DNA from 2 places in the Variovorax sp. 278MFTsu5.1 genome. Region 2 is predicted to be linked to the other one. Evidence: predicted binding sites of a transcription regulator. Region 2 holds the regulator's gene; the other holds the start of a gene.

Region 1 (15,044 bases), 2.8 Mb from region 2:
GTCGTCATCGAGGAAAAGCTCGATGGCGCCAATGCCGCCGTGTCGTTCACTTCCGCAGGCGAACTGCTTCTGCAGTCGCGCGGCCACTACCTAGCGGGCGGCGCCGGCGAGCGGCAGTTCAACCTCTTCAAGCACTGGGCCGCCGCGCATGAGGCGGCGCTGCTGGAGCAGCTCGAAGACCGCTATGTGATGTACGGCGAATGGTGCTTCGCCAAGCACAGCTGCTGGTACGACCGGCTGCCGGCCTTCTTCCTGGAGTTCGACATCTATGACCGGCAGTCGCAGTGCTTCCTCTCGACGCCGGCGCGGCATGCGCTGCTCGAAGGCAGCCCGGTGCTGCCGGTGCCCGTGCTCTACGAAGGCGAGATGCCGCGCCAAGCGAAAGCATTGCAGGCGCTCGTGCGGCCCTCGCTGGCCCGCAGCGCAAGCTGGAGGTCCGCCTTCGAAGCTGCGGTGGCGCAGGAAGGCCAGCCGCTCGATCTGGTTCGGCAGCAGACCGACCTGTCCGACCTCGCCGAGGGCCTGTACCTCAAGACCGAGTCCAACGGCCAGGTGACGGGCCGCTACAAGTGGGTGCGCCCGGACTTCGTCCAGACCATCCTCGACTCGGGCTCGCACCACAGCCGACGGCCGGTACTGCCCAACCAGCTCGCGCCGGGCGTGGACCTCTACGCGCCGACGCCGCAGCTGACATGGCAGGACCTGGGCCTGCGCACATTGCGCGATCCGGCCGAACTGACGACCACGGGGAGAAAGCGATGAACTTCGACGACCTGCGCGCCCTGGTGCCCGAGCCCGGCAAGGACACCGACTGGGCGCAATGCTGCGATCTGCTGCCGGCCCTGCTGCGCCTCGAAGAGACGCCGCAGGACCCGTACTACCACGCCGAAGGCAACGTCGGCATCCACACGCGCATGGTGCTCGACGCCCTGATGCAGGACGAGCACTACCGCCGCGCCGATGCCGACGGCCGCTTCGTGCTGTTCATGGCCTGCATGCTGCACGACATCGCCAAGCCCGACACCACGGTGATCGACGAGGCCAGCGGCCGCATCGGCCAGCCGGGCCACTCGCGCCGGGGCGCGGTCGACGTGCGCGTGCTGATGTGGAAGGCTCGCGTGCCTTTCGCGCTGCGCGAGGCGGTGTGCCGGATCATCGCGGTGCACCAGCTGCCATTCCACGCCTTCGCCTCGCGCAAGGGCGTGCGGCCGGAGTGGCTGGTTCACAAGCTCTCGTGGGAGCTGAGCCTGCCCGACCTGTGCTGCGTGGCGCGCTGCGACATGCTCGGGCGCCACTACGAGAAGCGCGCGGACAGCATGGCCGACATCGCGCTCTTCGAGCAACTGGCGCAGGAGGAAGGCTGCTGGGAAGGCCCTCGGAAGATGGCCGACGCCCACACGCGCCTGGCCTACTTCCGCGGCGCCGACACCAGCCCCGACTACCCGCTGTTCCAGAACGCCGGATCGCAGGTGACGGTGATGTGCGGCCTGCCCGCCAGCGGCAAGAACCACTGGGTGGCGCAGCACCGCAAGGGCTGGCCGGTGGTGTCCTTCGACGATGCCCGCGCCGAGCTCGGCCTGAAGCACGGCGAGAACGACGGCCTCGCCGCGCACCACGCGGTCGACCAGGCGAAGGCGCTGCTGCGCAGGCAGGAGCGCTTCGTCTGGAACGCCACGCACCTGAGCCAGCAGATGCGCACCAAGACGCTCGACCTGCTGTGGGCCTACCACGCGCACATCGAGCTGGCGTACCTGGAAGTGCCGCACGCGGAGCTGATGCGCCGCAACCGCGAGCGCGACACCACGCTGTCGAACGCGGGCATCGAGCGCATGCTGCACCGCTGGGAGCTGCCGGCGCCGGTGGAGGCGCACGAGACGGTCTACGAGGTCCAGACCTGAAAAGCAGAAGGCCCGCCGGTTCACCCCGGCGGGCCTTCTTATATATATGTGTGCGTGCGGCGTCCGCTCAGAACGGCAGCTTCGGCCCGCCGGGGCCGCCCATTCCGCCCAGGCCCTTCATGCCGCCCATGCGCTTCATCATCTTCATGAGGCCGCCGCCCTTCATCTTCTTCATCATTCCCTGCATCTGCTCGAACTCGTTGAGCAGGCGGTTCACTTCCTGGACCTGCACGCCGGCACCGGCCGCGATGCGGCGCTTGCGCGTGGCCTTCAGCAACTCGGGCTTGCGCCGCTCCAGCGGAGTCATGCTGTTGATGATGCCTTCCTTGCGGCGGATATCGCGCTCGGCGCGGCTCAGGTCGGCCTCGCTGGCCTTGGCGGCCATCTGCGTGGGCAGCTTGTCCATCAGGCTGGAGAGGCCGCCCATCTGCTTCATCTGCTGCAGCTGGCCAAGGAAGTCGTTGAGGTCGAAGCCCGCGCCGCTCTTGACCTTGGCGGCGAGCTTCTGCGCCGCCGCCACGTCGACGCCGGCCGTGACCTGCTCGACCAGCGCCACGATGTCGCCCATGCCCAGGATGCGGCCGGCGTGGCGTTCGGCGTCGAACACCTCCAGGCCGTCGATCTTCTCGCTCACGCCCGCGAACTTGATCGGCACGCCCGTCACCTGCCGCACCGACAGCGCCGCGCCGCCGCGTGAATCGCCGTCGGTCTTGGTCAGGATGATGCCGGTGAGCGGCAGCGCTTCCTTGAAGGCCTTGGCGGTATTGACTGCGTCCTGGCCCTGCATGGCGTCGACCACGAACAGGGTTTCGACCGGGTCGAGCGCGGCGTGCAGCTGCTTGATCTCGGCCATCAGCACTTCGTCGATGGCCAGGCGGCCGGCCGTGTCGACCAGCAGCACGTCGAAATAGTGGCGCCTGGCGTGGTCGAGCGCGGCGCGCGCGATGTCCAGCGGCTTCTGGTCGGGCGTGCTGGGGAACCACTCGGCGCCGGCCTGCCTGGTGACGGTCTTGAGCTGCTCGATGGCGGCGGGGCGATACACGTCGCCCGACACGGTGAGCACCTTCTTCTTGCGCTTCTCGATCAGGTGCTTGGCCAGCTTGGCGGTGGTGGTGGTCTTGCCGGCGCCCTGCAGGCCGGCCATCAGGATCACCGCCGGCGGCTGGGCCGCGAGGTTGATGTCGGAAACGCCCTCGCCCATGGTGGCGGCGAGCTCGCGGTTGACGATGCCCACCAGCGCCTGGCCCGGCTTGAGCGAGCCCAGCACTTCCTGGCCGAGCGCCTTCTCCTTCACGCGGGCGACGAAATCGCGCACGACGGGCAGGGCCACGTCGGCTTCCAGCAGCGCCATGCGCACCTCGCGCAGCATGTCCTGCACGTTGCTTTCGGTGATGCGGGCCTGACCGCTCATCGTCTTGACGAGGCGGGAGAACTTTTCTGTGAGGGCGGTGGCCATGAGGGGGATGCCTTGCTGCCCGCTATGGCGCGGGCCGGATGAGAAGCCTGGGAGACGGGAAAGAACTTGAAGCCGGGCGCCGGGAACGCAATAGCGAGACGCTAAACTCCGGCCGATGATTTTAGCGATCCCCTCCCCGCTCGGCGTGGCTCTGGGCATCGCCACCGCGGTTGCCTACGGTTTTGTCGCCGCCGCCGGCGCCAGATTCAGCCGCCAATCGACCCAATGGACGCTCGGGATCGCATGGCTGCTGCACGCCGCCGCTCTCGCCCATGGTCTCGTCGGCAGCGAACCGCGCTTCGGTTTCGCGCCCGCGCTGTCGGTCACGGCCTGGCTGGTGCTCACTGTCTACGCGGTCGAAAGCCGCATGTATCCGCAACTGAAGGTGCGTCGCGCGCTCGCCTGGCTGGGCGCGGCCGCGGTGCTGCTGGCCATCCTGTTTCCCGGCACGCCGCTGCACGTGACGGCCTCGCCGTGGCTGCCGCTGCATCTGGCGCTGGGCATCGCCTCGTACGGCCTTTTCGGCGCCGCGGTGGTGCACGCCTGGCTCATCACCCGCGCAGAGAAGCAGATCCGCCTGGCCGCGGCCGTGGAACCGCAAGGCGGCGTGCCGCTGCTCACGCTCGAGCGGCTCACCTTCCGCTTCGTCACCGCCGGCTTCGTGCTGCTGTCGGCCACGCTGCTGGCGGGCCTGCTGTTCAGCGAGCAGCTGTACGGCGCCGCCGGCCGTGCCTGGAAATGGGACCACAAGACCATCTTCTCGGTGCTCGCCTGGATCAGCTTCGCGATCCTGCTGATCGGCCGCGCCCGCTTCGGCTGGCGCGGACGGACCGCGCGCCGCGTGCTCTATGCCGGCTCGGCGCTGCTGCTGCTGGCCTACGTCGGCTCGCGCTTCGTGCTCGAAGTGGTTCTCGCGCGCCCCCCCGTCTGAAATGAAATACCTCCTCGTCCTCGCGGTGCTCTGGGTCGCGATCTGGCTCTGGCGCAAGAACCGGCGCGAAGAAATGCACGACGCCATGCGCGAGCGCGCGGCCAAGGCACGGCAACAGCAGCGCACGGCCGCCAGCCAGCCGCAGGCCATGGTGCGCTGCGCCCATTGCGGCCTGCACCTGCCGGCGACCGATGCCATCGCCGGCCCCGGCGGCGCGGTCTACTGCAGCACCGCGCACCGCGAAGCCGCCACGCAGCAATGAGCACGCCCCTGTGGTCGCGCGGCGAGCCGGTCACCGACTGGGACGTGCTCGACCAGGGCCCGGCCGAGAGCTCGGCGCTGGGCCGCCTCTGGCGCGGCTTCATGGGCGCGCGCTGCTTCGTCGCGCTGGTGCTGGTGCTGCTGCAGGGCGTGGCGTTCGCGATCGGCCAGACCATGCAGACGGCGGCCATCGCCGTCTCGGCGCTGTACCTGGCCGCGACGTGGCTGGGCATGCGCTACTCGCGCTTCCAGCCGCCGATCCGGGGCTTCGCCGCGTCGTGGCTGATGACCATCGGCATCGACCTGGCGGCCTTCGCCGCCTTGCAGGTGCTGCAGGGCGGCAACGTCAACTACACGCCGCTGTTCGCGCTGCCGGTGCTCATGAGCGCGGTGCTGGGCACCATGATCGTGAGCCTGGGCACCACTGCCACCGTCACGCTGCTGCTGCTGGCCGACGCGGGCTGGCACTGGCTGCAGCAGCCAGCCGATTCGTCGCCGCGCTTCGTGCAGGCGGCGCTCACCGGCACCGGATTCTTCGTGGTGGCGCTGCTCGCGCACGAGATGGCCCGCCGGCTGGCGCGCGAGGAAGCGGTGGCGCAGCGCAACCGCAGCAGCGCGCAGATGCAGGCGCAGGTCAACGACCTGGTGATCGAGACGCTGAGCGAAGGCGTGCTGGTAATCGACGCCGAGGGCCTGGTGCATGCGGCCAACCCCGCGGCCGACGCCATCCTCGGCCAGGGCCTGGCCAGGCTGACGCTGCCCTTCCCGCTGCATGCGCAGCCGGCCTGGCACGCACTCGCCGCGCTGGCCCGCCAGACCTTCGCGCGCCGGGCGCCGCAGACGGAGGAAATTCCGGTGGCGCAGGCGCGCGGCGCGGCGCGCGAGGTGCGCGTGCGCACTCGCCTCACGCCCGCCAGCGAGAAGCGCGCGGACAGCCTGTGCGTGATGTTCCTGCAGGACCTGCGCGAGCTCGAGGCCCGCATCCGCACCGAGAAGCTGGCGGCCATGGGCCGCATGTCGGCCGCCGTGGCGCACGAAATCCGCAACCCGCTGGCCGCCATCACGCAGGCCAGCGCGCTGCTCAACGAAGACCTGACCGACCCCGCGCACCGCAAGCTGACGAGCATGGTGCAGCACAACGCGCAGCGCCTGGCGCGCATCGTGGACGACGTGCTCGACGTTTCCCGCGCGCGCCAGCAGCGCGTGCTCTCGCTCGGCGAGCAGCTGGTGCTCGACCCTGCGGTGCAGGTGCTGGCCGAGGAATGGGTGCGCCAGACGCAGCGCAAGGGCGTGCTCATGTCGTTCGACGCGCCCGCCAGCGAGGTGCGCTTCGACGCCGAGCACCTGCGCCGGCTGATCGTGAACCTGCTGGACAACGCCTCGCGCTACGCCGGCACGCGCGAGGGCTCGATCCAGGTGCTGACCGCGCTGCAGCGCAGCGGCACCAGCCGCCCGAGCCTGATGGTGTGGAGCGACGGCGCACCGCTCGAACCGGCGGTGCAGCGGCACCTGTTCGAGCCGTTCTTCTCCTCGGAGAGCCGCTCCAGCGGCCTGGGCCTTTTCCTGTGCCGCGAGCTGTGCCGGCGGCACGGCGCCACCATCGGCTACGAGCGCCGCGCGCTGGTGCCGGGCGGGCCCGAGGGCAACGAATTCTTCGTCAGCTTCGCCCCCAGCGAAAACCGGCTGACACAATAGCGCCCGTGAGCAACTCCCCCTCTTCTTCCACCCAGCGGCCGGCGCAGATCCTGGTCATCGACGACGAGCCCGATCTGCGCACGCTGTACGAGCTGACGCTGCTGCGCGAGGGCTATCGCGTCGAGGCGGCGGGCAGCGTGTCGGAAGCCTGGCAGCACCTGGAGGCCGCGCGCTTCGACGCGGTGATCACCGACATGCGGCTGCCCGACGGGCAGGGCATGGAGATCATCCACCGCATCCAGAAGAATCAGCGCAGCGAGCGCTGCGTGGTGATGACCGCCTACGGCTCCGCCGAGAACGCGGTGGAGGCGCTGAAGGCCGGCGCCTTCGACTACCTCACGAAGCCGGTCGACCTCAAGCAGTTCCGCGCGGTGGTGGCTTCCGCCGTGCAGGCGCGGACGACGCCGCAGCCGCTGGCCAAGCCTGTGCAGGCGACGCCCGCTGGAAGCAACAGGGCCGAAGCAGAGGCGGCGCCTACGTCCGGCACCGGCATCGCCGCGCTCGACCGGCTGGTGGGCGAATCGGAGCCGATGCGGCTGGTCAAGTCACGCATCGCCAAGGTGGCGCGGGGCATGGCGCCGGTGCTGGTGCGCGGCGAATCGGGTACCGGCAAGGAACTGGTCGCGCGCGCGGTGCATGCCTGCAGCCAGCGCAGCGAAGGCCCCTTCGTCGCGGTGAACTGCGGCGCGATTCCCGAGAACCTGCTCGAGGCCGAGTTCTTCGGCGCGAAGAAGGGCTCCTACACCGGCTCCTCGCAGGACCGCGACGGCTACTTCCAGGCCGCGCGCGGCGGCACGCTCTTTCTCGACGAGATCGGCGACCTGCCGCTGGCCATGCAGTCGAAGCTCCTGCGCGCGATCCAGGAGCGCAGCGTGCGCTCGATCGGCTCGACGCAGGAAGATGCCGTCGACGTGCGCATCGTCAGCGCCACCCACAAGGACCTCCACTCCGAAGTGCAGGCCGGCCGCTTCCGGCAAGACCTTTTCTACCGCCTCAACGTGATCGAGATCGCGGTACCCGCGCTGCGTGACCGCCGCGAGGACTTGCCCGCGCTGTGCAGCGCGCTGCTCTCGCGCATCGCACAGGACGGCGGCCTGCCGGTGCCGCATCTGTCCGACGATCTGCTGCGCCGCCTCGCGCAGCATCCGCTGAATGGCAACGTGCGCGAGCTCGAGAACCTGCTGCACCGCGCGGTCGCGCTGAACGACGGCGACGAGCTGCATCTCGACCTGATGGGCGGCTTCACGGCCGCGGCCGAAGCTGCTGCGTCCTCCGCGCCGGCGCCGCTGTCGCCCATCGGTGCCGATGCGCTGGCAGTGCCGACACCGGCGCCGAGCGCACCCGTGGTGGCACCGCCCAGGGCCGCACCGCCGCCGCTGCCTTCCGACCTGCAGTCCTACCTCGACCAGCAGGAGCGCGAGATCCTGGTGCGCGCGCTGCACGAGAGCGGCTTCAACCGCACCGCGGCCGCGGCGCGGCTCGGCATGAGCCTGCGCCAGATCCGCTACCGCATCGCGCGGCTGGGCATCACCACGCCCAACGGCGACGATGGTGCGAACAGCAGCCATGCCGACGACTGAAGAAGCCCCCCCGGCGTCTGGCGACGCACTCTGGCGGGCCGGCTGGTACCGCTTCGCGAAAGCACTGCCCTCTCCCAACTTCGGGCCCCGGCCGCTGGGCGCGCAGATCGACCTCGTCGTGCTGCACTCGATCAGCCTGCCGCCCGGCGAGTACGGCGGCGACGAGGTGCAGCGGCTTTTCACCAACCGGCTCGACTGGGATGCGCACCCCTACTTCCAGGCCATACGCGGGCTGGAGGTTTCGTCGCATTTCTACGTGCGGCGCAACGGCGAACTCTGGCAGTTCGTGAGCTGCGACGACCGCGCCTGGCATGCGGGCGTGTCGTCCTGGCGCGGCCGCGAAAACTGCAACGACTACTCCATCGGCATCGAGCTGGAGGGCCTGGAAGGACAGCCCTTCGAGGAGCCTCAATACGAGACGCTCGCGAGCCTTTGCGCCGCCATCGCGCAGCATTTTCCGGTCGGGCACATCGCCGGCCACGAGCACGTCGCGCCGGGGCGCAAGCAGGACCCGGGCGCCGGCTTCGACTGGCGCCTGCTGCGCGAACAGCTCGGCTGGAATCCACAGATGTTTCCCGAGCAGGTGATCCGGCGCTAATTTTTTCAATCGCGCGGCGGCTTGCGATGCGACGCTCATGCGCCGCAGCAAAGAGAATCTTTCAAACGCGCGATGCAGCAACCATGCGCCCTGCAGGCCCAAATCGGCCTGCAAGCCACGGCCCATGCGGGTTGCAGGACCATAGGCCAGTATTCATGGGGCATCTTTGCAGGTGTTCTATTGCGGAAGTAATACCGGCAATCCTTGTATCCATTGGAAAACGCTACATCTAGTGGGTTGTACGCCCCGTGCACCCTAGATATAGTGTCCCCCGTCCGGTACCGTACACCGGTGCGGCGCCGGGCCAGGTGCCGCCATCCAACAAGAATTGCCAACTGAGAGGAAGCGAATGCAAACAGCCCTGAACCCCCAATCGACCCCGCGTGCCATCCCCTCCACGCCGTCGCAGCAGCAGCGAGACACTGCTGGCTCCCCCGCCGGCCAGAACCTGGCCCACTACCAGATCATCCGCCGCAACGGCGCCGTCGTTCCCTTCGAGCCGAACAAGATCGCCATCGCGATGATGAAGGCCTTCCTGGCCGTGCACGGCACGCAGGGCGCGGCATCGGCCAGCGTGCGCGAGACGGTCGACACGCTCACGCAGGGCGTGATCCGCGCGCTGGTGCGTTCCCGTCCGGGCGGCGGCACCTTCCACATCGAGGACGTGCAGGACCAGGTCGAGCTCGGCCTGATGCGCGGCGGCCACCATGAGATCGCCCGCGCCTACGTGCTGTACCGCGAACGCCGCACGCAGGAGCGCTCGAAGCAGGGCGAGCAGGAAGTGCCGGCCGCTCCCGCGCTGCACGTGCTGGACAAGGGCGAACTGGTCGCGCTCGACCTGAATGAGCTCAAGAGCCTGATCGAGTCGGCCTGCGAAGGCCTGGGCGACAGCATCACGGCCGCTCCCATCGTCGCCGAGACGATGCGCAACCTGTACGACGGCGTGCCGCTCGACGAGGTCTACAAGGCCTCGATCCTGGCGGCCCGTACGCTGATCGAAAAAGACCCCGACTACACCTTCGCCACCGCACGCCTGCTGCTGCACACGATCTTCAAGGAGATCATCGGCCGCGAAGTGCTGCCCGCCGAACGCGCATCCGCCTACGCCGACTACTTCCCGCAGTTCATCAAGAAGGGCGTGGACAACGACCTGCTCGACGAGAAGCTGCTGCAGTACGACCTGCCCCGCCTGGGCGCGGCCCTGAAGCCCGAGCGCGACAACCAGTTCGACTACCTCGGCCTGCAGACCCTGTACGACCGCTACTTCCTGCACGTGCGCAAGACCCGCATCGAGCTGCCGCAGGCCTTCTTCATGCGCGTGGCCATGGGCCTGTCGCTCAACGAGATCGACCGCGAAGCGCGCGCCATCGAGTTCTACGAGGTGCTGTCTTCGTTCGACTTCATGTCGAGCACGCCCACGCTGTTCAACGCCGGCACGCTGCGCTCGCAGCTGTCGAGCTGCTACCTGACCACGGTGCCCGACGACCTGGACGGCATCTATGAGTCGATCAAGGAAAACGCGCTGCTGTCGAAGTTCGCCGGCGGCCTGGGCAACGACTGGACCCGCGTTCGCGCGCTCGGCAGCCACATCAAGGGCACGAACGGCGAATCGCAGGGCGTGGTGCCCTTCCTGAAGGTGGTGAACGACACGGCCGTGGCCGTGAACCAGGGCGGCAAGCGCAAGGGCGCCGTCTGCACCTACCTCGAAACCTGGCACCTCGACATCGAGGAGTTCCTGGAGCTGCGCAAGAACACCGGCGACGACCGCCGCCGCACGCACGACATGAACACAGCCAACTGGATCCCCGACCTGTTCATGCGCCGCGTGATGGAAAAGGGCACCTGGACGCTGTTCTCGCCCTCCAACGTGCCCGACCTGCACGACCTGTTCGGCGCCGAGTTCGAGAAGGCCTACGTCGCCTACGAAGAGAAGGCTGCCCGCGGCGAGATCAAGCCGAGCCGCACCATCCAGGCCACCGATCTGTGGCGCAAGATGCTCACGATGCTGTTCGAGACCGGCCACCCCTGGATCACGTTCAAGGATGCCTGCAACGTGCGCTCGCCGCAGCAGCACGCCGGCGTCGTGCACTCGTCCAACCTGTGCACCGAGATCACGCTGAACACCAGCGACACCGAAACCGCCGTGTGCAACCTGGGTTCGGTGAACCTGCTGCAGCACCTGAAGGACGGCAAGGTCGACCAGGAGAAGCTGAAGAAGACCGTGTCGACCGCGATGCGCATGCTCGACAACGTGATCGACATCAACTACTACGCCGTGAAGAAGGCGCGCGACTCGAACCTGCGCCACCGTCCGGTCGGCCTGGGCCTGATGGGCTTCCAGGACGCGCTGTACGAACTGCGCATTCCCTACGCTTCGCAGGAAGCCGTGCAGTTCGCCGACGAGTCGATGGAAGCCATCTGCTACCACGCCTACTGGGCCTCGACCGAGCTGGCCAAGGAACGCGGCAAGTACTCAAGCTACAAGGGCTCGCTGTGGGACAAGGGCGTGCTGCCGATCGACTCGCTCGACCTGCTCGAGAAGCAGCGCGGCGGCTACGTCGAGGTCGACCGCTCGGCCACCCTCGACTGGGACGCGCTGCGCTCGAAGATCAAGGCCGACGGCATGCGCAACTCGAACTGCGTGGCGATTGCTCCGACCGCGACCATCTCGAACATCATCGGCGTGGACGCCTCGATCGAGCCCTGCTTCGGCAACCTCTCGGTCAAGTCGAACCTGTCGGGCGAATTCACCGTGATCAACCACTACCTGGTGCGCGACCTCAAGCGCCTGGGCCTGTGGGACGACGTGATGGTGATGGACCTGAAGCACTTTGACGGTTCGCTGCGCCCCATCGACCGCGTGCCGCAGGACGTGAAGGCGCTCTACGCCACCGCGTTCGAGATCGAGACCACGTGGCTGGTGGAAGCCGCCGCGCGTCGCCAGAAGTGGATCGACCAGGCGCAGTCGCTGAACATCTACATGGCCGGCGCATCGGGCAAGAAGCTCGACGACACCTACAAGCTCGCATGGCTGCGCGGCCTGAAGACCACGTACTACCTGCGCACGCAGAGCGCGACGCACGCAGAGAAGTCGACGGTGCAGTCGGGCCGCCTCAACGCGGTGTCGTCGGGCAACGGCGAAGCGACTTCTTCCTCCGGCATGAGCGCGCTCGAAGCCGCTGCTGCTGCGGCAAAGGCGCAGATGAGCGCGATTCCCGCCACCGACATCGCGTTCTGCGGCGTGGACGATCCGACCTGCGAAGCGTGCCAATAAACGCTTCGGTGCTCGCGACAACAACTCAGTGAGGTGCTCGCGAAATCGCGCGACGTTCAATCAATCAAGGCATTGACTGACATCGCGCGATGCATGCGAGCAACATAACAACCACATAAATGGCGTGCGATGTGAACGAGCACTTTGCAACTCACATCGTTACTCCGATAATTTGAGCATTGGATTTTTCTATGTTGACCTGGGACGAAGAAGTCAAGCCCTCCTTACCAAAGGATATGCAACAAGGTTTGCAGCACCACAACGCATCGACCGGCGGATTGCCCGCAGGCCGTTCGGTGGACGCTCCGGCTTCGTCTTCCGTCGCGCAACCCACCCTCCGCACCTTCAGCACGCTCGATGACGGCGCGCAGGTGCGCCCGGTTGCCACCGCCGCTCCTGCAGCAGCAACGCCCGCAGTCGCCACCCAATCCACCCAGCGCGTCAAGGCTTCGGACAAGCGCATCATCAACGGCCAGACCGACGTCAACCAGCTGGTGCCGTTCAAGTACAAGTGGGCGTGGGAGAAGTACCTCGCCACCTGTGCCAACCACTGGATGCCGCAGGAAGTGAACATGACGCGCGACATCGCGCTCTGGAAAGATCCGAACGGCCTGAGCGAAGACGAGCGCCGCATCGTCAAGCGCAACCTCGGCTTCTTCGTGACCGCCGACTCGCTGGCCGCCAACAACATCGTGCTGGGCACCTACCGCCACATCACGGCGCCCGAATGCCGCCAGTTCCTGCTGCGCCAGGCTTTCGAGGAAGCGATCCACACGCACGCGTACCAGTACATCGTCGAGTCGCTCGGCCTGGACGAGAGCGAGATCTTCAACGCCTACAACGAAGTGCCGTCGATCCGCGAGAAGGACCAGTTCCTGATCCCGTTCATCGACGCCATCAGCGACCCCAACTTCCACACCGGCACGCCCGAGGCCGACCAGAAGCTGCTCAAGTCGCTCATCGTGTTCGCCTGCCTGATGGAAGGCCTCTTCTTCTACGTCGGCTTCACGCAGATCCTCGCGCTGGGCCGCCAGAACAAGATGACCGGCGCCGCCGAGCAGTACCAGTACATCCTGCGCGACGAGTCGATGCACTGCAATTTCGGCATCGACCTGATCAACCAGCTCAAGCTCGAGAATCCCGGCCTCTGGACGGCGGAGTTCAAGGCGGAGATCAAGGCACTCTTCCTGCGTGCCGTCGAGCTCGAATACAGATACGCCGAAGACACCATGCCCCGTGGCGTGCTCGGCATGAACGCCTCCATGTTCAAGGGCTACCTGCGCTACATCGCCAACCGGCGTGCACAGCAGATCGGCCTCGAAACGCTCTTCCCGAACGAAGAAAATCCGTTCCCGTGGATGAGCGAAATGATTGACCTGAAGAAAGAGCGCAATTTCTTCGAAACCCGCGTGATCGAATACCAGTCGGGTGGTGCGCTCTCCTGGGATTGAATCTTTCGAAAAGAATTAATGAATTCAAGAATTGCCCTTGCCACCGATCGCGCCGAAGAGCGCGGCATGGACGAGGGCTCAGGTGTTCATGGTGCTGGAGCAAAGATTCCAACACCATGAATCGCTTCACGTTACCCAACGTGCGTGGAGTGCTTCAATAGGTTGATTTTTTCAACTTGATCAAGGAGAAATAGAAATGGCAACTGCAAAGAAAGCTCCGGCTAAGAAAGCCGCTGCAAAGAAGGCTCCGGCTAAGAAGGCCGTCGCCGCCAAGAAGGCTCCTGCCAAGAAGGTAGCCGCCAAGAAGGCACCGGCCAAGAAGGTCGCTGCCAAGAAGGCTCCGGCAAAGAAGGTAGCAGCGAAGAAGGCAGCACCGGCGAAGAAGGCCGCTGCCAAGAAGGCTCCTGCCAAGAAGGCCGTAGCGAAGAAGGCGCCTGCGAAGAAGGCTGCTGCCAAGAAGGCCCCGGCGAAGAAGGCCGCTGCCAAGAAGGCGCCTGCGAAGAAGGCTGCTGCCAAGAAGGCCCCTGCCAAAAAGGCTGCGGCCAAGAAAGCCGCGAAAAAGCCTGCTGCCAAGAAGCCTGCTGCGAAGAAGGCTCCCAAGGCCGCTGCTCCTGCCAAGGCTGCCGCCGTAGCGCCTGCCCCTGCGGCGCAAACGACGCTGAACCCCCAGGCAGCCTGGCCGTTCCCCACGGCCAGCAAGCCCTGAGTTTCTCAGCGGCCTTGAAGGCAAAAAGCCCGGCACCTCACGGTGCCGGGCTTTTTTTATCGCCCCTTATCGCCCTTCCAGGCGCTCTCTCAAAGAGAAGATCAGACGCCCAGCGCCTTGCGATCGATCTCGTAGTTCTGCGGGCCACGCTGCGCAATCTTGATCGCGCCGACCTTGTTGCCCAGCGCCGCGCACTGCGCGAGCGGCCAGCCCTTTTCCAGACCGAAGAGCAGCGCGCCACGCCATGCGTCGCCGCAGCCCGTGGGCTCGACCACCTCGGTGGCCACCACGCCCGGCACGTGCTCGCGCTCGCCATCGATCCAGATCTCGCAGCCCTCGGCCGCCAGCGTGACCACGAGGCCACGCACGCGCCTGGAGATCTCCGCAAGGCTCCAGCCGGTGCGCTGCGACAGCATCTTTCCTTCGTAATCGTTCACCACCACCCAGCTCGCCAGATCGACGAAATGGCGCAGCGCCTCGCCATCGAACATCGGCAGGCCCTGGCCCGGATCGAACACGAACGGGATGCCCGCTGCGGCGAACTGCTCAGCGTGCTGCAGCATCGCGTCGCGGCCATCGGGGGCGATGATGCCGAGCTTGATGTCCTCGCGCGCAGCCACCTTGGTGACGTGCGCCTGCTGCATCGCGCCGGGGTGGAAGGCGGTGATCTGGTTGTTGTCGACGTCGCTCATGATCATCGCCTGCGCGGTGAAGGTGTCGTCGAGCTGGCGCACGAACTCCGTGCTGATGCCCAGCGAGCGCATGCGCTCGAGGTACGTGGCGCCATCGCTGCCCAGCGTGGCCATAGGCAGCGCCGTGCCGCCCAGCGCATTGAGGCTGTAGGCGATGTTGCCCGCGCAGCCGCCGAAGTCGCGGCGTAGCGTCGGCACCAGGAACGACACATTGAGGATGTGCAACTGATCAGGAAGGATCTGGTCGGCGAACCGGCCCTCGAAAGTCATGATGGTGTCGAATGCGAGGGAACCGCAAATCACTGCTGCCATGGTTAGCCGTTGGTGTGTTGAGTGGTGGATGAAAGCGAGAAGGACACACGCGCGCACGAGCCCCGCTCAGGGATAGAAAGCCTCGACGCGATAGCCCGCGACGGGCGGCAGCGCCGCCGCTTCCGAAGCGGACAAGGTCAGGGGCAGCGAGGCCGCGCGATCCGCGCGCGCCTGCAACACGGCCGGAGCG
Region 2 (15,044 bases):
GCCGGTCAGCGTGTCGAGGGCCTGAATGTCGTGTGGCTTGGAAGGAGTAGAGGTCACTGCGCGAAATCGTTGTCTTGGTAGAGAAAGCGAAGGCGCCGGCAAAGGCCGGCGCACGTCGACATTTTCACCCACTTGCGGCCGGCCACTGAATTCCGTCGTGAAACGGAGGTGCTCGGCGGGGTCGTGGGCGGGGAAGCTGGCGGACTACATATATAGCAAGCCTTGGGAAAAAACCAAGTCGGCGCAACGGATCGGGCCGCCGCGCCGTGCCTGTTCAGCCCTACTTCATGGTCAGGCTGAGCTCGGCGCCCGGCTTCCAGTCGCTGCCGCTGGCGCTGGTGCGCACCGCGCCCAGGAAGAGCCGCTCGCTCGGCAGCTTCTTCGCAAGCAGGTAGTCGCGCACCGCCGCGCCGCGCTCCACGGCGAGCTGGCGCATCGACTCCTCGTCGACGGGCACGCTGGCGAACAGCAGCTTTTCCATGTCCTGCAGCGGCAGGTCCTTCGCCAGGCCGACGATGTTGCGCGGCTTCGTGATGTCGGCGCGCTTGTACACGGCGGTCAGCAGCTCGGGGTATTCGGCGTCGGTGACGGGCGGCACGTCGGTGCCGGTCTGGCCGCCGCGCACCGCGACGCGGCGCTTCTCCGCATAGGCAAGCTGGCGCACCCGCTGGCGCTGGTAGGCATCGCGCTCCTTCTCGAGGCTGGAGGTGCCCACCACCGTCATCTGCAGCGTGGGCCGGTCGGTCAGCGCCTTGGCGACCTTGTCCAGGCTTTCCCTGGCGGAGGCGCTCAATTCGGAACTGCCGGGTTCGAAGGTGATGGCGCTCGATTCGCCGCTGCCGCCGCCCAGGCCGCCCGTGAGCAGGCTGAACGGCGCCGTCACCGCCTTCACGACCAGGTTGACCACGGCCTTCCAGATCAGCGGGCCGACGCTGAACTGCGGGTCGTTGAGCGAGCCGCTGAGCGGCAGGTCGACGTCGATCACGCCGTTGCGGTCGGCCAGCAGCGCCACGGCGAGCTTCACCGGCAGGCTGTTGGTGGACCCCGCCACCTCGTCGCCGAACTGCAGCTGGTTGAGCACCAGCTTGTTGGTGGCCGTGAGCTGGCCGTCCGGCGCGACCTTGTAGTTGACGTCCATGCTCATCTTGCCGCGCTCGATGCCGTGGCCGGCGTAGCGCACCGAGTATGGCGACAGCGGCGCCAGGTCGAGGTCGCGCATCCTGGCGGTGATGTCGAGTTCGAGCGGCTTGGCCAGCGGGTTGAGCTTGCCGGTGATTTCCAGCGCCGCGGTCTGCTGCGCCTTGCCGCGCAGCTCGAGGTCGGCGAGCGCGGGCCGGCCGCTCTCGCCCTTGGGCGGGTTCGACGAGAACGAGCTGAGCTTGCCAGTCAGCTCGCTCAGGTCGGCCGAGTAGTTGGGCTTGACGAACAGGTCGGTGAAGTCGATCTTTCCGTTGACCAGGCTCATCGGGCCGAAGTTGATGACCGGCGCCGGCCCCGAATCGGCTGGGGCCGCCGGCGCGGCAGCGGTTGCCGCCGCCGCCGGCTTGGCGGGTTCGGGAGCCGCGCCGACCATTTCCTCGGCCGACATCGGCCTGCCGCCGGCGGCCTTCGGCGCCGAGGCCTTGGCTGCCGTGGTGGTGGTCGTGCCGCCCGGGCCCTTGCGGGTGCTGGCCTCGCCAGCTGCCGCGGCGGCAGCGGCCGCTTCGGCCTCGCCCTTCTTGGTCAGGCTCAGCAGGTTCAGCCGGCCGGTGGGGTCGACGATCACGCGGGCAAAGAAGTCGGTCAGCGTGGTTTCGCGCACGTCCACGTTCGGCGGGGCGTTGGGCGCGAGGCTGACCTGCAGGCCGCGCAGGCTCAGCGTCTTCCAGCTCAGCAGCTGGTTGTTGTTGCGGTCGAAGCCGGGCGACTGGGTCAGCGAGACGCTGTTGGCGCGGAAGTCGTCCAGCGCGGTGTCGCCGGCCAGCTTGACGCTCATGCCCGCCGGCGACGTCGCGTAGCGCACCGTGCCGCGATAGCTCGCGAAGGCGCGGCGGATGTCGACATTGAGGGAATCGGCGTAATAGGCCTTGAAGGCGTGCGCGGGGAAGGACGCGATCTCCACCCTGCCCTCGGCCGCCAGCGGCTTGAGCACGATGTTGCCCTTGTAGTCGAAGCGGCCGGGGTCGGAACGCCCGGAGCCGATGCGGCCCGAAACCTCCAGCGGCGAAGTCGTATTGGTTTCGGGCGCGAGCTTCTGGGCGTGCAGCTTGAAGGCCGTGACCTCGACCGTCACCGGCGTTGCGCCTGCCTTGTCTGAATAAGAGAGCGCGCCGTTGTCGACCGCCAGCGTGCCGACGGTCAGCGCCCAGGGCTTGGTGTTGGCACCGGGCTGCGGCGTTTGGGCGGCCGCGGGCTTGGGTGCGGCGACCTTGGCTTCGGCCTCTTTCGTGCTGCCACTGGCGGGCGTCTTGAGCCAGCGCTCGAACATCCAGCGCTTCTCGCTGTCACGCTCCACGCGGATCTTGGGGTTGGTCGCGGTGAACGAAGCCACGTTCAGCGTGTGCTTCGTCATGTCGGCCTCGGCGTCGACCAGCTCGAAGCGCCCGACACTGGCCAGCGCGGTCTTGCCCTGGGTCAGCGCCAGGCCGTCGGCAGCAACGCGGCGCGCCTTGAACTTCAGGTCGGGCTGGGCCCAGGCGATGTCGATCTGGCCGCTGAGCTTGCCGTCGAGCGTGGGCTCGAGGCTCTGTGCCAGATAGGGGGCGGCCAGCGACAGCGGCAGCGCGTCGACCTCGGTCTGCACGTCGGCCACCTTGTCGGTGGCGCTGCCCTTGAACTTGAGCGAGGCGCCGGCGACGGCAGTGCTGCCGCTGAACTCGGCCGGCTTCTCCATCGGCCAGGTGACGCCCGCGACGTCGATGCCGAGGTCGGTCAGGTCGACGGCCGCGGCGGGGTTGACGGTTTCGTCGCGCCAGCCGATGCGACCGCCGTTCAGGGCCACCTTGTCCACCTGCACCTTCAGCGCCGGCTTCGGCGCGGGCTTGCCTGCCGCCGGCGCGCTAGCCGCCGCGGCGGGCGGCGGGGCGACCTTCTCCGCCGCACCGGTCGCCGGGTCGGTCGCGAGCAGGTTGAGCCTGCCGGCCGCGTCGCGGGCCACGGCGAGCTGAGGGTTGGCCAGGGCCACCTCGCTCAGATGGAACACCGACTCCAGCGGACGCACGTCGGCCAGCCCCAGCTTGAGCGACTCGAAGGCCAGCAGGTCGCGCCCGCGCGCGTCGGCGACCTTGGTGGTGTGGGCCTCGACCGTGCCGGTGATCTTCAGCCCGGTAGTGGCGGCCTGCTCGAAGCCGATCTTCAGGTCGGCGTCCAGGCTGCCCGCCTGCAGCTTCACCGGCAGGCCGCCCGGGATGTAGCCGAGGTACGGCACCAGGTCGAGCCCCTTGAACTGCACGTGGGCGTCGGTCTTGCGGCTGTCGGCGAAGGGCGTGGTGAAGGCGGCCGAGTCGAACTTGCTGCCGTTGAGCGCGAAGGCGAGCTTGGGCTCGGTGTTGATGTCGCGCTTGGAGTCGAGGTTGCTCAGGAAAGGCACCTTGAGCACGAAGTCGCGCAGCTCGTGCTTGCGCTTGACGGTCTGGTCGTCGAAGTCGACCGAGCCGCCATTGATCGCGATGTTGTAGATGGCGAAGCGCGCGGGCTTGGCGTTCGGGTCGGGCGGCGGGCCGGCCGCGAGCCTGGCCAGGATGTCGTCGATGTCGTACTTGCCGTCGGCCAGGTGGGTGAGCAGGATGGCCGGGCCGTCGATGGTGACGGCGTCGATCACCGGCGCGAGGCGGAAGATCGACTGCAACTCGGCGTCGGCATAGATGCGGTTGACCGCCACCTGCGGCTTGCTGCCATCGGCGGTGGCAATGCGCAGGTCGTCCAGGGTGAGTTCGAGGGTCCAGGGCTTGAAGTCGATCTTGCCGACGGTGACCTGGCGGCCGAGCTTCTCGCTCGCGATCTTCTGGAGCTGGCTCTTCGCGATCGGCGGCACTGCCAGCCAGGCGATGACCCAGATGGCCAGCAACGAAAGCAACGCGACGATCCCACGCCGCACCCATTTGTTCTGTTTGATCGAAGCTACGTCCATCGCTGGAGTGTGCCGCAAACATGCGCCGACGCTAGGTACGCAGAAAGGACGCAGGCCTCGTCCCGGAAGAATTACCGAAGAAAGGTCTTCATCGGCTCTCCCAGATGAAGAAAGCCCGGTGAGTCGACGGAATGTCTAGTCACCGGGCTTGATGGCGGGCCCAAAACCCATGCCATCGATTCGCGCGACGGGAAGTCAATGGTTCCCGCCGTGCTGGCAGCAAGAGATTGCCACCGTGGCTCCTCGACCGCCGAACCCTCGGACTTGCACCTCGGGTTTCCCGGGCCTCGGAAGAACGCCTGAAAAGCCAGGCCCGTCCAGATTAGGCGTCGCTCCCTCCGATTGCAAACGTGTTTTACAAAGGGATTTCCCCTAAGCCGAAACGCCTCGGTGAGAGCCATTTTTTAAACAACTATTAGCATAAAAAAACAAATACTTATACTTGACCGGGTATTTAGCCACGCTAGAATCCGCGCTGCCCTGACTGCCCGACGCAGAGGGGCCACCTGAATCCGCTGCCGAATTCCCCCGGCTTGATCAGGCCGCCGCGCTCCCAACCAACCCCACACTCCTTGCGCGGAGCCTGATTCGTACCAATCCAAGCGCCGCTGCCTTCATCCCTCGCCTTCGATGGCGTTGCGAATCGGGTGCCGCACAGAAAGGAAGAGCGATGAACAAGGCGTTTGATGTCACGGCCCGCGGGCTACGGACTTTCCTGTCCGATGTGGCAGACGGCTTTTTTGAAATCACCCACAACGGGTTTGCACTGGTCGGTCTGGCCATCGTGTTCGCGGCCCTCGCCCTGGTGGCACGGCCCGACCTGCGCAAGACCGGCGAAGAGGAACTGATGGGCTGGCTGCAGTCGCGCAAGCCCGCGCCCGAAGCCACCGACCTCGAGCCGACCGCCATCGAGCGCACCACGGCCGCGAGCCCCGCCGACCTGCCCAAGCAGCAGGCGGCCGTGGCCTACTGGCTGAGCAAGAAGTACCGCGTGGCCGCCGAGCCGCTGAGCGTGCTGGTGGCCGAGGCCTACGGCATCGGCAAGCGCACGAAGATCGACCCGACCCTGATCCTCGCGATCATGGCCGTCGAATCCAGCTTCAATCCCTTCGCCCAAAGCCAGGTCGGTGCCCAGGGCCTGATGCAAGTCATGACCCGCGTGCACGGCGACAAGTATGAAAGCGCGGGCGGCACGCTCACCGCGTTCGACCCGGTCACCAACATGCGCGTCGGCGTGAAGGTGCTGCAGGAATGCATCGCCCGCGCCGGCTCCCTGGAAGGCGGCCTGCGCTACTACGTGGGCGCGGCCAACCTCGAGGACGACGGCGGCTACGCCGCCAAGGTGATGGCCGAGCACGAGCGCCTGCTGCAGGTCGCCAACGGCCGCGCGCCGTCGACGATCACGCCGACCGTGCGTCCGCAGCCGATCCCGGTGGCGGCGCCTCCCGCCAAGCGCGAGGAAGGCAGCGAGCCGGCGAAGGTGGCCCTGCTCTCCTCCGTTTCCTGAAGGAGTTTTCGCCGCGCGGGTACAGCCTCCTGAGCTACACTCGCCCGGTACGCGACTGGCGATAGGCGCAGCACTCTGCAAGGTGCCCCGCGCTGACGTGGAATACCACTGGGAAGCGTACCGCCTGGTCACACAGGCGTTCAGCCGTTCGCCTGGGCAGCCCTTGTTTGGTTGAAGAACAAGGACCTCGTCTTCAAAGGACTGCCATGTACCAACGCAATATCCTGGTCGAACAGACCGACCCCGAAATCTGGGCCGCGATTCAAGCCGAGAACGCACGCCAGGAACACCACATCGAGCTGATCGCCAGCGAGAACTACGCCTCCCCGGCCGTCATGGCCGCACAGGGCTCGCAGCTCACCAATAAATACGCCGAAGGCTACCCGGGCAAGCGCTACTACGGCGGTTGCGAGCACGTCGACGTGGCCGAGCAGCTGGCCATCGACCGCGTCAAGCAGATCTTCGGCGCCGACGCCGCCAATGTGCAGCCGCACTGCGGCGCCTCGGCCAACGAAGCCGTGATGCTAGCCTTCCTGAAGCCCGGCGACACCATCATGGGCATGAGCCTGGCCGAAGGCGGCCACCTGACCCACGGCATGCCGCTGAACATGAGCGGCAAGTGGTTCAACGTCGTGAGCTACGGCCTGAACGACAAGGAAGAGATCGACTACGACGCGATGGAGCGCAAGGCGCATGAGCACATGCCCAAGCTGATCATCGCGGGCGCCTCGGCCTACTCGCTGCGCATCGATTTCGAGCGCTTCGCCAAGGTGGCCAAGGACGTCGGCGCGATCTTCATGGTCGACATCGCCCACTACGCCGGCCTCGTGGCCGCGGGCGTGTACCCCAACCCGGTGCCGCACGCGGACATCGTCACCTCCACTACCCACAAGAGCCTGCGCGGCCCGCGCGGCGGCATCATCCTGATGAAGTCGCAGCACGAGAAGGCCATCAACAGCGCGATCTTCCCGGGCCTCCAAGGCGGCCCGCTGATGCACGTGATCGCCGCCAAGGCCGTCGCGTTCAAGGAAGCCATGTCGCCCGAGTTCAAGGCCTACCAGCAGCAGGTGGTCAAGAACGCCCAGATCGTGGCCGAGACCCTCACCCAGCGCGGCCTGCGCATCGTGAGCGGACGCACCGAAAGCCACGTGATGCTGGTCGACCTGCGCGCCAAGGGCATCACCGGCAAGGAAGCCGAAGCCGTGCTGGGCAGCGCCCACATGACGATCAACAAGAACGCGATCCCCAACGACCCGGAAAAGCCGATGGTCACCAGCGGCGTGCGCATCGGCACCCCCGCCATGACCACCCGCGGCTTCAAGGACGAAGAGGCCCGCATCACCGCCAACCTGGTTGCCGACGTGCTCGAGAACCCGCGCGACGCGGCGAACATCGAAGCCGTGCGCGCCAAGGTTCACGCCCTGACCAGCCGGTTCCCGGTCTACCGCTGACCTGTTGTCGGCCCGTAGAAAGAAGAAAGAAGTCCTGGCCGCATGAAATGCCCGTTTTGCGGCCATCTTGAAACGCAGGTCGTCGAGACCCGCGTTTCGGAAGACGCCGACTTCGTCCGCAGGCGCCGCCAGTGCAGCGCCTGCGACAAGCGCTTCACCACCTACGAGCGGCCCGACGTCAACTTTCCCGTGGTCGTGAAGAAGGACGGCAGTCGCGCCGACTTCGACTCGACCAAGGTGCGCGCCTCCATGATGCTGGCGCTGCGCAAGCGCCCCGTGAGCATCGAGCAGATCGACAACGCGCTGCTGCGCATCGAGCAGAAGCTGCTGGCCAGCGGCCTGCGAGAGATCGACTCGACCAAGGTCGGCGAGCTCGTCATGCGCGAACTCAAGAAGCTCGACAAGGTCGCCTACGTTCGCTTCGCCTCGGTGTACCGCAGCTTCGAGGACGTGGACGAGTTCCGGCAGCTGCTGCGCGACATCTGATCGACGCTGCCGCCCTTGCCCGGCCGGCCCTCAGCGGGTCCAACAGAGCTGAACCAGCGAATCCGCGACGCTCGTGCGTCCTCCGGCAAGCTTGACTCCTTGATGGTTCACCGTGAGCGTGCCGCACTCGTCTGCGGCTGAAGCGCCCTGAGGTACGGCCTTCAGGGTGTAGCTGCTCTCGCTCCTGTCGACATAGCCGATGTCGTAGCTGGCCGAGCCGGACGACGGCGACTGCTTCAGCCCGGCCGGCAACGCAACGCTGGTGGGCGGATATCTGCCGTTGGCCGTCAGGTAGCGCTCGTTCCATTGCGCCGCCTGCAGCAGTTGCTGCTTCGCATCGGCACGCTTGGCCCGCAGCACATAACGCGTATAGCTGGGATATGCGATGGCGGCGAGGATACCGATCGCCGCCGTCACGATCATGAGTTCGATCAGCGTGAAGCCGCGCGAACGAGTTTGCCGGCTGGCTTGTGCTCCGGGATGGTTGTCCATGGCTTTCGTTTCAGTTGCTCGAGATCAGGCTGCGCCAGCCGAAGCGGCGCACGTTGTCCGGCCGGGTGACTGACTTGCAGTCGCCCGCGGCATTGCAGATCACCTCCGTGCCCTTCTGCCGGTTCTGCGGCTGCAGGACGAGGTCGCTTCGGCCGGAGCGGTTTCGGAACCCCGCGTAGGCGCCCACCGCGCCGGCCGTGGTGTACGAAATGCCCGCCGGCGCGGAGCCGCTGAAGAAGTCGATCAGCAGCGACCACCCGTCGTCGCCCGTTCCCGCCGTGCAGTCGACAGAGTTGCTGCTCGATCCGGGGATGGTTGTCGAGAACAGGCCGATGCCGCTGCCCAATGCTTGGCCGGGATAGACGACGCGCTCGCCCGCCGTCGGCAGCTTCAGATACCAGCCGCGCCGGGCCTGCGAACCGCCGAAGCTCACGCCGTTGCGGGAGACGGTGCGCAATTCGGTATCGCCTTCGTGGACGGGGGTATCCCCGATGGTCTGCGCCACCAGGTCGGTGGAGGCCGCGGTGCCGGAGCTCCCGTTGGCCGGGTCACGGATGCCGTAAAGGTATTGGTCCGCAGTGGAGCTTTCGTCGCCCGAGGCGAACAGCCGTCCGGTGCCGAACACCACCATGTAGCCTCCTCGAGGATGCCCGACCACGAGGGGCGCTGCCGTGATCGGCTGGCTGGCGCCTGCCGCGAACAACGGCTTGTCGTCGAGGCCGGAGGCAGACTCCGAACCGGCCGCGCGGCGCTTGTCGAAGGGCCCGATGGTGGCCGTCCACCGGCGGCTGTCGGTGCTGCTGAGGTCGAACTTCCAGAGATTGCCGAGCAGGTCGCCGGCGTAGACGAGATCGACCTTGCCGTCGCCGTCATGGTCCACCGGACGTGGCGCGGACAGCCCGTTGCCCGTGTCTTTCCCCTGCGTGGCCGGGGCGGGAATCTTGAGGATCTCCTTGTCGCCATCGAGATACTGGATCCACAGCACGGCTTTCTCGCTCTTGCTGTTGTAGCCGTTGCCCAGGATCAGGGCCTTTCGGTCGTTGCTCAACTGCGCGACCTGAAGTACCCGCCCCGAAAAGGAATCGAGCGCGGGCTGCTGGAACTGATGGCCCAGGTCGTCGTCCGCAAGCGCGGTCGTGTCGATCAGCGCGATGCTGGCGGCCTTGCGCTCGTCGACGTTCTCGGGCCTGGTGACGTCGAGCACGAAGTAGCCCTTGCCACCCGCGCCCAGCGTGCCGACCAGCAAGGACTTCCAGTTCGCCGCCTTCTGCTCGTCGGTCGTCCTGGCCGGGGATTTCGGCCCCATGTAGATGTCGGCGACGAAGGGACTGCCGTCGACGTAGTACCGATGGGTGTAGCCGGCTTCGCTGAGCCGATTGAGATTCGGCGCCGCCGCCGTGCCGTAGAGGCCTTCGGGCACGTAGGCGAACGCCTCCTTGCCGGTGCTCGCATTGAAGGCATGCAGCATGCCGTCGTTGGCGCCCACATAGACCATCGGCGCGCGGGGGATGGCCGCGAAGGCCGCATAGGCGTCGCCGGTGAAGCCGCTCTTCGGCTGTCCCGCGTACCAGACGCTGGAGCCCACGATGTCGCCAAGCACATGGCCGCGCTTGCGGAACTGGCGGCCGGTGCCCTCGTTGCTGCGATCGCCGCGCAGGAAGTCGAGCACGGCCCTGCCGAAGGCGGTGCTCTCGGCGCCGGTGTCGGTGCTGGCCTTGAGCGCGGCCTTCTGAGCGTCGCTCAAGTCGGCCCACCTGAAAGGCACGCCCGCGCCAGTGGTCGCCGCGCGGCCCGCCGACGCGGCGGTGGTGCCGGAGAAGCTGAGCACGACGCGATCCCGGTCGTGCGCGCCGGCGCTTGCCATTCGGGTATCGAGGAGGTCGCGCGCCGACCAGTCGGATTTGGCGACCAGCTTGCCGTCGGTGCCGAACTTCGTGGCGCCGAGGCTGCCGGACCAGTCGGCCGTGTCGTAGCCGGCCCGATAGACGGAGGTGCCTGTCGAGACCCTGGAAGCGCTTGCCGAGATGGATGTCAGCGGTTTGCTGGAGTTGACCAGAACCTGTCCGAGGATCGATCTGAATGCGCTGCTCAGGGCTTTGGCATTGGAGGCCGGCGTGAACGTGCCGCGGCTGTTCAGGGCGGCATGCCAGAGGTCCATTCGCGCATTGCCGTTGAACGGATCAAGCCATTGGATCGAGCCATCGACCACGCCGGCATAGTCTTCGCTGTAGGTAGGCTGCGAGGCCGTCGTCGAGATTTTCGGTCGAGACCACCAGGTGCCCGCGGCACCGAACCCGATGAAGTGGGTCGTCAGGTGCTGCCAGGTGGCCGGATCGTTCTTGGGGTTCCAGTACTCGGAGACCTTGGCGCGCCCCACTGTCACGTCGCCAGGCTCGGCGATGATCTTCTTCAGGTTGTTCGGCACGCCGGGTTGCAGGTCACGGGCCCAGTACTCGAAAGCCAAGTCGGCGAGCGTCGGGCGCTTCATCCTCCCGAAGTTGTCGGCATAGGGTGGGCGCGGCGCATAGAGGGTGCCGTCGGGGAGCGAGCGGTGCGTGCCATCTTCGTTGGCGACGATGGGCATGAAGCTCTCCAACCCCGAGGGCGGCCAGTAGTCGCCGTCGGTCATGAAAATGTGGAACGACCTGCGGCAACCCGAGTGCGAGGCTCCCGCCACGCCCGGATCATCCGAGAAGGGACTGTGCTGCCCCGTGGTCTGCATGTATTGGCCGGCACGGGTCATCATCTCGTGCAGAGGCGTGCCCCCCGTCGCCTGGATGGCATTGACCCAGGACATGAAGTTGGCGCGGTGCGTCCGGTCCAGCGAACGCATCAGGTTCGCGTTGACACGTCCGCCAATCTTGCAAGGGCGCGCCCCGCTCGCGAATGCAGCGCAGTTTCGGTCGGTGTGATCGTCGTTCAGCGCCTGCCAGGCGAGGCGGATGCGGTGATCGGGAATGCTGGCCTCGGAGAAGTTCTCCTTGAGCGCCGCCTGCAGGGCGGCCATGCCGCTGCCGTACATGCTTCCGGAGTTGTCGACGGAAACGATCACGTTCGGCGCCGGCTCCGCGACCGCGGAATTTCGCGGCACCTGCGCCAGCGGGTACTGCGCGGCGTGCACGACGGCCTGTGCCAGCACCAGGCCGGACACGACGGCGCGCCCCGGCAGCTTCATGATCCTCATCTTTTTCTCTCCCTGTATTCAGTTCACTCCGGAGACCGGGTCCGGATCGAAGGACACCTGCAGCTCGACTTTCGTCGCGCCGTCTTTGCCGGTGCTGCGCAGTCCCGTGGCAGTCGCCGTGATGCGATACAGCGGGTATTTGCTGTTCCGTCGGTCGATCACCTCGATCCAGTACCTGGCGCCGGCCAGCGCCGGCCTGCTGGCCTTGGGCGCTCCGGTGAACTCGCCGTACCTGGCGGACTTCGCCTTGTAGGCATCTGCGCGCCAGAAGCGGTAGGCCTCGCTGCCGTGGGCGGCAGCGACAGAACCCGCTTCCGAGAAGTAACAGATGCCCCGATCGCAGCTGTTGGGGCCGTCGTTCATGTAGACGGTGACCCAGCCCGTATCCCGGTCGGGAAAGACGCGACCGTCCTCCGCCTTTCGGCAAGGCGCCGTGGCGAGCGCCGAGCACGCCACGTAGGTCTTGCTCGCGGAATCGAAGGCCAGTTGCCGGATGTCGCGCTCCGCATCCAGCAGCGCTGCCTCGGCAGCCTCGAAGGCGCGCTGGTATTCGCGCTGGTTACCCGCCATCGACTCGAGAAGCACCGCGGTGCGCGCCCCGCCGATCAGCAGCAGGGCCGAAAGCAGCAGCATGATCATCACGATGAACAGCGTGAAGCCATGCTGCGCCGGCAGTTTGCTGGCCAGCCTGTGGGCGGGACCTGTCGCCTTCGCCGTGCTCACAACGCCCCCAGGTCGTTTCGCAGCGAGAACACTGCCGTATAGACACGCCGCAGCTTGCCGTCGCCGCTCGTCTTCGAGACCCCGTCGCAGTCGACGTAGCTGCCTGCAGGGTTGCTCCTCGAGGTGCCCGCGAGCTGCAGGCAGATGCGTACCGTCCGGACGTCGCGAAAGCCCTCATCGACGTCGTCGGCCTTCACGTAGCGCACCACCTGCCGGCTTCCGGACATGGCGCTGACCCCGTACATGACGTCGAAACGCTCCACGCCGTCGATGACCGGCTGTGGAATCGCGTTGCCGCTTCCCTGGCACCTGAGCGTGTAGTTCGACACATAGAACTCGCTGGTGATGAGCCGCGCGTTGCCCTGCGCTTCGGGGGCGGTACGGTCGTATTCGCCGCCCGAAGACCGCCCTGGCTCCTGACCCAGGCAGTCCTTGAAATAGTCGGGGTTCGGCGCGTAGCCCAGCTTCAGCTTGTCGTTGCCGGAGCCGCTCTCGGACTCCACGCCCTTGATCGCGAAGAAGGCGGGCTCGTCTGTCAGGTTGGTGTCCCGGCCGGCGGTGGTGTTGAAGTAGTAGAGCGGCTCGGTGGGATCGATGGGGATGTAGCCGGCCTGCCGTATCTGCTGGCCCAGCAGCCTGAAAGCCAGCGCCGAGGACTGGTTGAGCGTGTTGACGTCGTCGCCGGTCATGGCGGTACTGCGCGTGCCGAGCATGGCCGCGATGGCGGCCAGCACGATCAGCATGCCGACGACCAGCGCGACGAGGAACTCGACCAGCGTGAAGCCGGATGGCGTTCGGCGCTTCATGGCTGCGGCACCGCGACGGCGACTTCGAGGCAGGCCTTGCCCGTGGGGCACTGCCAGTCCGGGTCGGGCGCGATCGGGTCGAGCACTGCCGGCTCGTCCCAGGCGACATGCAAGAACAGCATGCCGCCCGCCGTCGCGCTGGCCTTCACGTCGGCCACCCCGCCGGGCAAGGCAGCAGCTACCGCGCGCTTCCAGCCCCAGATATCGTGCGCCGCCAGTTCGGCGGCATTGCATGCAGCCCTGGCTCCCTCGCAGGACGGCTTGGGGCCGCTGGCTGCTGCGGCCGACCAGTCTGTCACGTACTTGCTGGGCGTCGTCGCCGCTGCTGCGGGATTGGCGCGGATGCGATCGGCCATGTCGCCGGCGAGTTGCATCGCGAGGTTCTGGTTGCTCGCGCCGACGCTGTCGACCAGCACGCGAACCTGGAAGCCGGCCAGCGCCAGCAGGCCCAGCGATAGCACGAGCAGCGCGACGAGCGCCTCGATCATCGAGAAGCCCCGCTGCACCTGTTGCACCCGGCGAAAGCAAAAGCGCTTCATGAGCACGGGCCGTCCCCCTTCACCAGCCGCATGCGCCCGCCGAGCGCGAGGCATACCGCGACGATGTTGGATGAATCGGCGCTGCCGGCCGGACGAAGGCGAAAACGGCCCGGACCGGTCGAGTAGCCCATGGGGTCGAACGACATGGCGCCAGCCGCGCCCTTCTCGATGGAGACACGGCCGTCGGGGTCCTGTCGCTTGAGGAATTCGGCGGCGTCGCCGCTTCCGACCAGCGTCTCCCAGCCGCAGCTCCAGTCCCGGCCCTGGCACCCCGTGCGCTGCTGCATGGTCACCTTCACCCCTCGGCGAGCCGCCTCGGCGCGGGCGTCGGCGATGCTCGCCATCAGCGCCTTGGCCATGGCTTCGACCCGGTACCGTTCGACGAGGCCGCTGAAACTCGGCAGCGCCAGTCCCAGCATCACGGCCATCAGTACGATCACGACCATCATCTCGATGAGCGTGAAGCCTCGTTCGGACGCGCAGAATCCGTTGTTGTCCATGTCTTGCCGCCCGCCGCCTTGCACCTGCGTGCCGGACGGGCGCTCCTCCCTGATTTCGATGGGCGCGAATTCTATTTATCCGATTTACCGCTGGCCGGCCAATAACGCCAATTGCGCGACAGGCGGTCAGAACAAATGGACTGGCGGCAAATTGTTTTCGATGGATTTCGAAATTGACATTTGCAATTCAATTGATTTAACAAAGAATGACAAAACAAAATCCGAATTTCATGATCCAGGCCCTGGATCTCGCGCGCCAGGCCGGCCCGGAAACCGATCCGAACCCCCGCGTCGGCTGCGTGCTGGTGGCCTCCGACGGCACGGTGATCGGGCAGGGCCATACCCAGCAGGTCGGTGGTCCGCATGCGGAGGTGATGGCGCTGCGCGATGCGGCGGCGCGGGGCAATTCGGTTGCCGGGGCGACGGCCTGGGTCACGCTGGAGCCCTGCTCGCACCACGGCCGCACCGGCCCGTGCTGCGATGCGCTGGTGGCGGCCGGCGTGGGCCGGGTGGTGGCGGCGATGGCCGACCCCAATCCGCTGGTCGCCGGCCAAGGCTTCGAGCGGCTGCGCGCCGCCGGGGTCGAAGTCGAGGTCGGACCCGGCGCCGACGACGCACGGGAGCTCAACCTCGGCTTCTTCAGCCGCATGGTCCGCAAGACGCCGTGGGTGCGGCTCAAGGTCGCGGCCTCGCTCGATGGCAAGACCGGCCTGCGCAACGGCGTGAGCCAGTGGATCACGTCCGAGCCCGCACGCGCCGACGGCCACGCCTGGCGGGCGCGCGCGAGCGCGGTGCTGACCGGCGTGGGCACCGTGATCGAGGACGACCCCAGGCTCGACGTTCGCCTCGTGCAGACCACGCGGCAGCCGCGCGTGGTGGTGGTCGACAGCCAGCTCCAGACCCCCCCGGGCGCGAAGCTCTTCATGCCCGGCCGCCCAGTCTGGATCTACGCGGCGGTGCAGGATGAACCGAAAGCCGCCGCCCTCGAGGCGCGCGGCGCCACGGTCACCTGCCTGCCCAATGCGCAGGGCAAGGTCGACCTGGTGGCGATGCTGAAGGATCTTGCCCGCCGCGAGGTCAATGAATTGCACGTCGAGTCCGGCCACAAGCTCAATGGCTCGCTGCTTCGCGAAGGCCTGGTCGACGAATTGCTGGTCTATCTGGCGCCGAAATTGATCGGCGACGGACTGGATATCGCCTCCGGCATTCACGCCGGCGGCCCGCTGACTGAATTGGCGGGCGCCCTGC

The links. The regulator NrdR, encoded in region 2, represses ribonucleotide reductase genes. The targets are predictions, from matches to a motif close to CACNANATNTNGTG.
Region 1: the regulator NrdR is predicted to act here: its motif matches at 8,673-8,686, upstream of ABL844_RS05210 (ribonucleoside-diphosphate reductase subunit alpha).

The regions. Positions count from the first base shown of each region.
Region 1 is NZ_CP157622.1:1,191,535-1,206,578, reverse strand. It holds gene ABL844_RS05250 (RNA ligase family protein) at 1-762, shown strand, start outside; gene ABL844_RS05245 (AAA family ATPase) at 759-1,898, shown strand; gene ffh (signal recognition particle protein) at 1,966-3,354, opposite strand; gene ABL844_RS05235 (cytochrome C assembly family protein) at 3,470-4,285, shown strand; gene ABL844_RS05230 (PP0621 family protein) at 4,287-4,547, shown strand; gene ABL844_RS05225 (two-component system sensor histidine kinase NtrB) at 4,544-6,241, shown strand; gene ABL844_RS05220 (sigma-54-dependent transcriptional regulator) at 6,247-7,821, shown strand; gene ampD (1,6-anhydro-N-acetylmuramyl-L-alanine amidase AmpD) at 7,808-8,419, shown strand; gene ABL844_RS05210 (ribonucleoside-diphosphate reductase subunit alpha) at 8,769-11,693, shown strand; gene ABL844_RS05205 (ribonucleotide-diphosphate reductase subunit beta) at 11,885-13,144, shown strand; gene ABL844_RS05200 (histone H1-like DNA-binding protein) at 13,341-13,850, shown strand; gene ABL844_RS05195 (carbohydrate kinase family protein) at 13,952-14,854, opposite strand; gene ABL844_RS05190 (zinc-ribbon and DUF3426 domain-containing protein) at 14,921-15,044, opposite strand, start outside.
Region 2 is NZ_CP157622.1:4,002,186-4,017,229, forward strand. It holds gene ABL844_RS18630 (DUF349 domain-containing protein) at 1-57, opposite strand, end outside; gene ABL844_RS18635 (DUF748 domain-containing protein) at 281-4,108, opposite strand; gene ABL844_RS18640 (lytic transglycosylase domain-containing protein) at 4,779-5,615, shown strand; ZMP/ZTP riboswitch at 5,657-5,780, shown strand; gene glyA (serine hydroxymethyltransferase) at 5,822-7,066, shown strand; gene nrdR (transcriptional regulator NrdR) at 7,109-7,552, shown strand; gene ABL844_RS18655 (type IV pilin protein) at 7,583-8,044, opposite strand; gene ABL844_RS18660 (PilC/PilY family type IV pilus protein) at 8,055-11,219, opposite strand; gene ABL844_RS18665 (pilus assembly PilX family protein) at 11,247-11,951, opposite strand; gene ABL844_RS18670 (PilW family protein) at 11,948-12,757, opposite strand; gene pilV (type IV pilus modification protein PilV) at 12,754-13,296, opposite strand; gene ABL844_RS18680 (GspH/FimT family pseudopilin) at 13,293-13,796, opposite strand; gene ribD (bifunctional diaminohydroxyphosphoribosylaminopyrimidine deaminase/5-amino-6-(5-phosphoribosylamino)uracil reductase RibD) at 14,003-15,044, shown strand, end outside.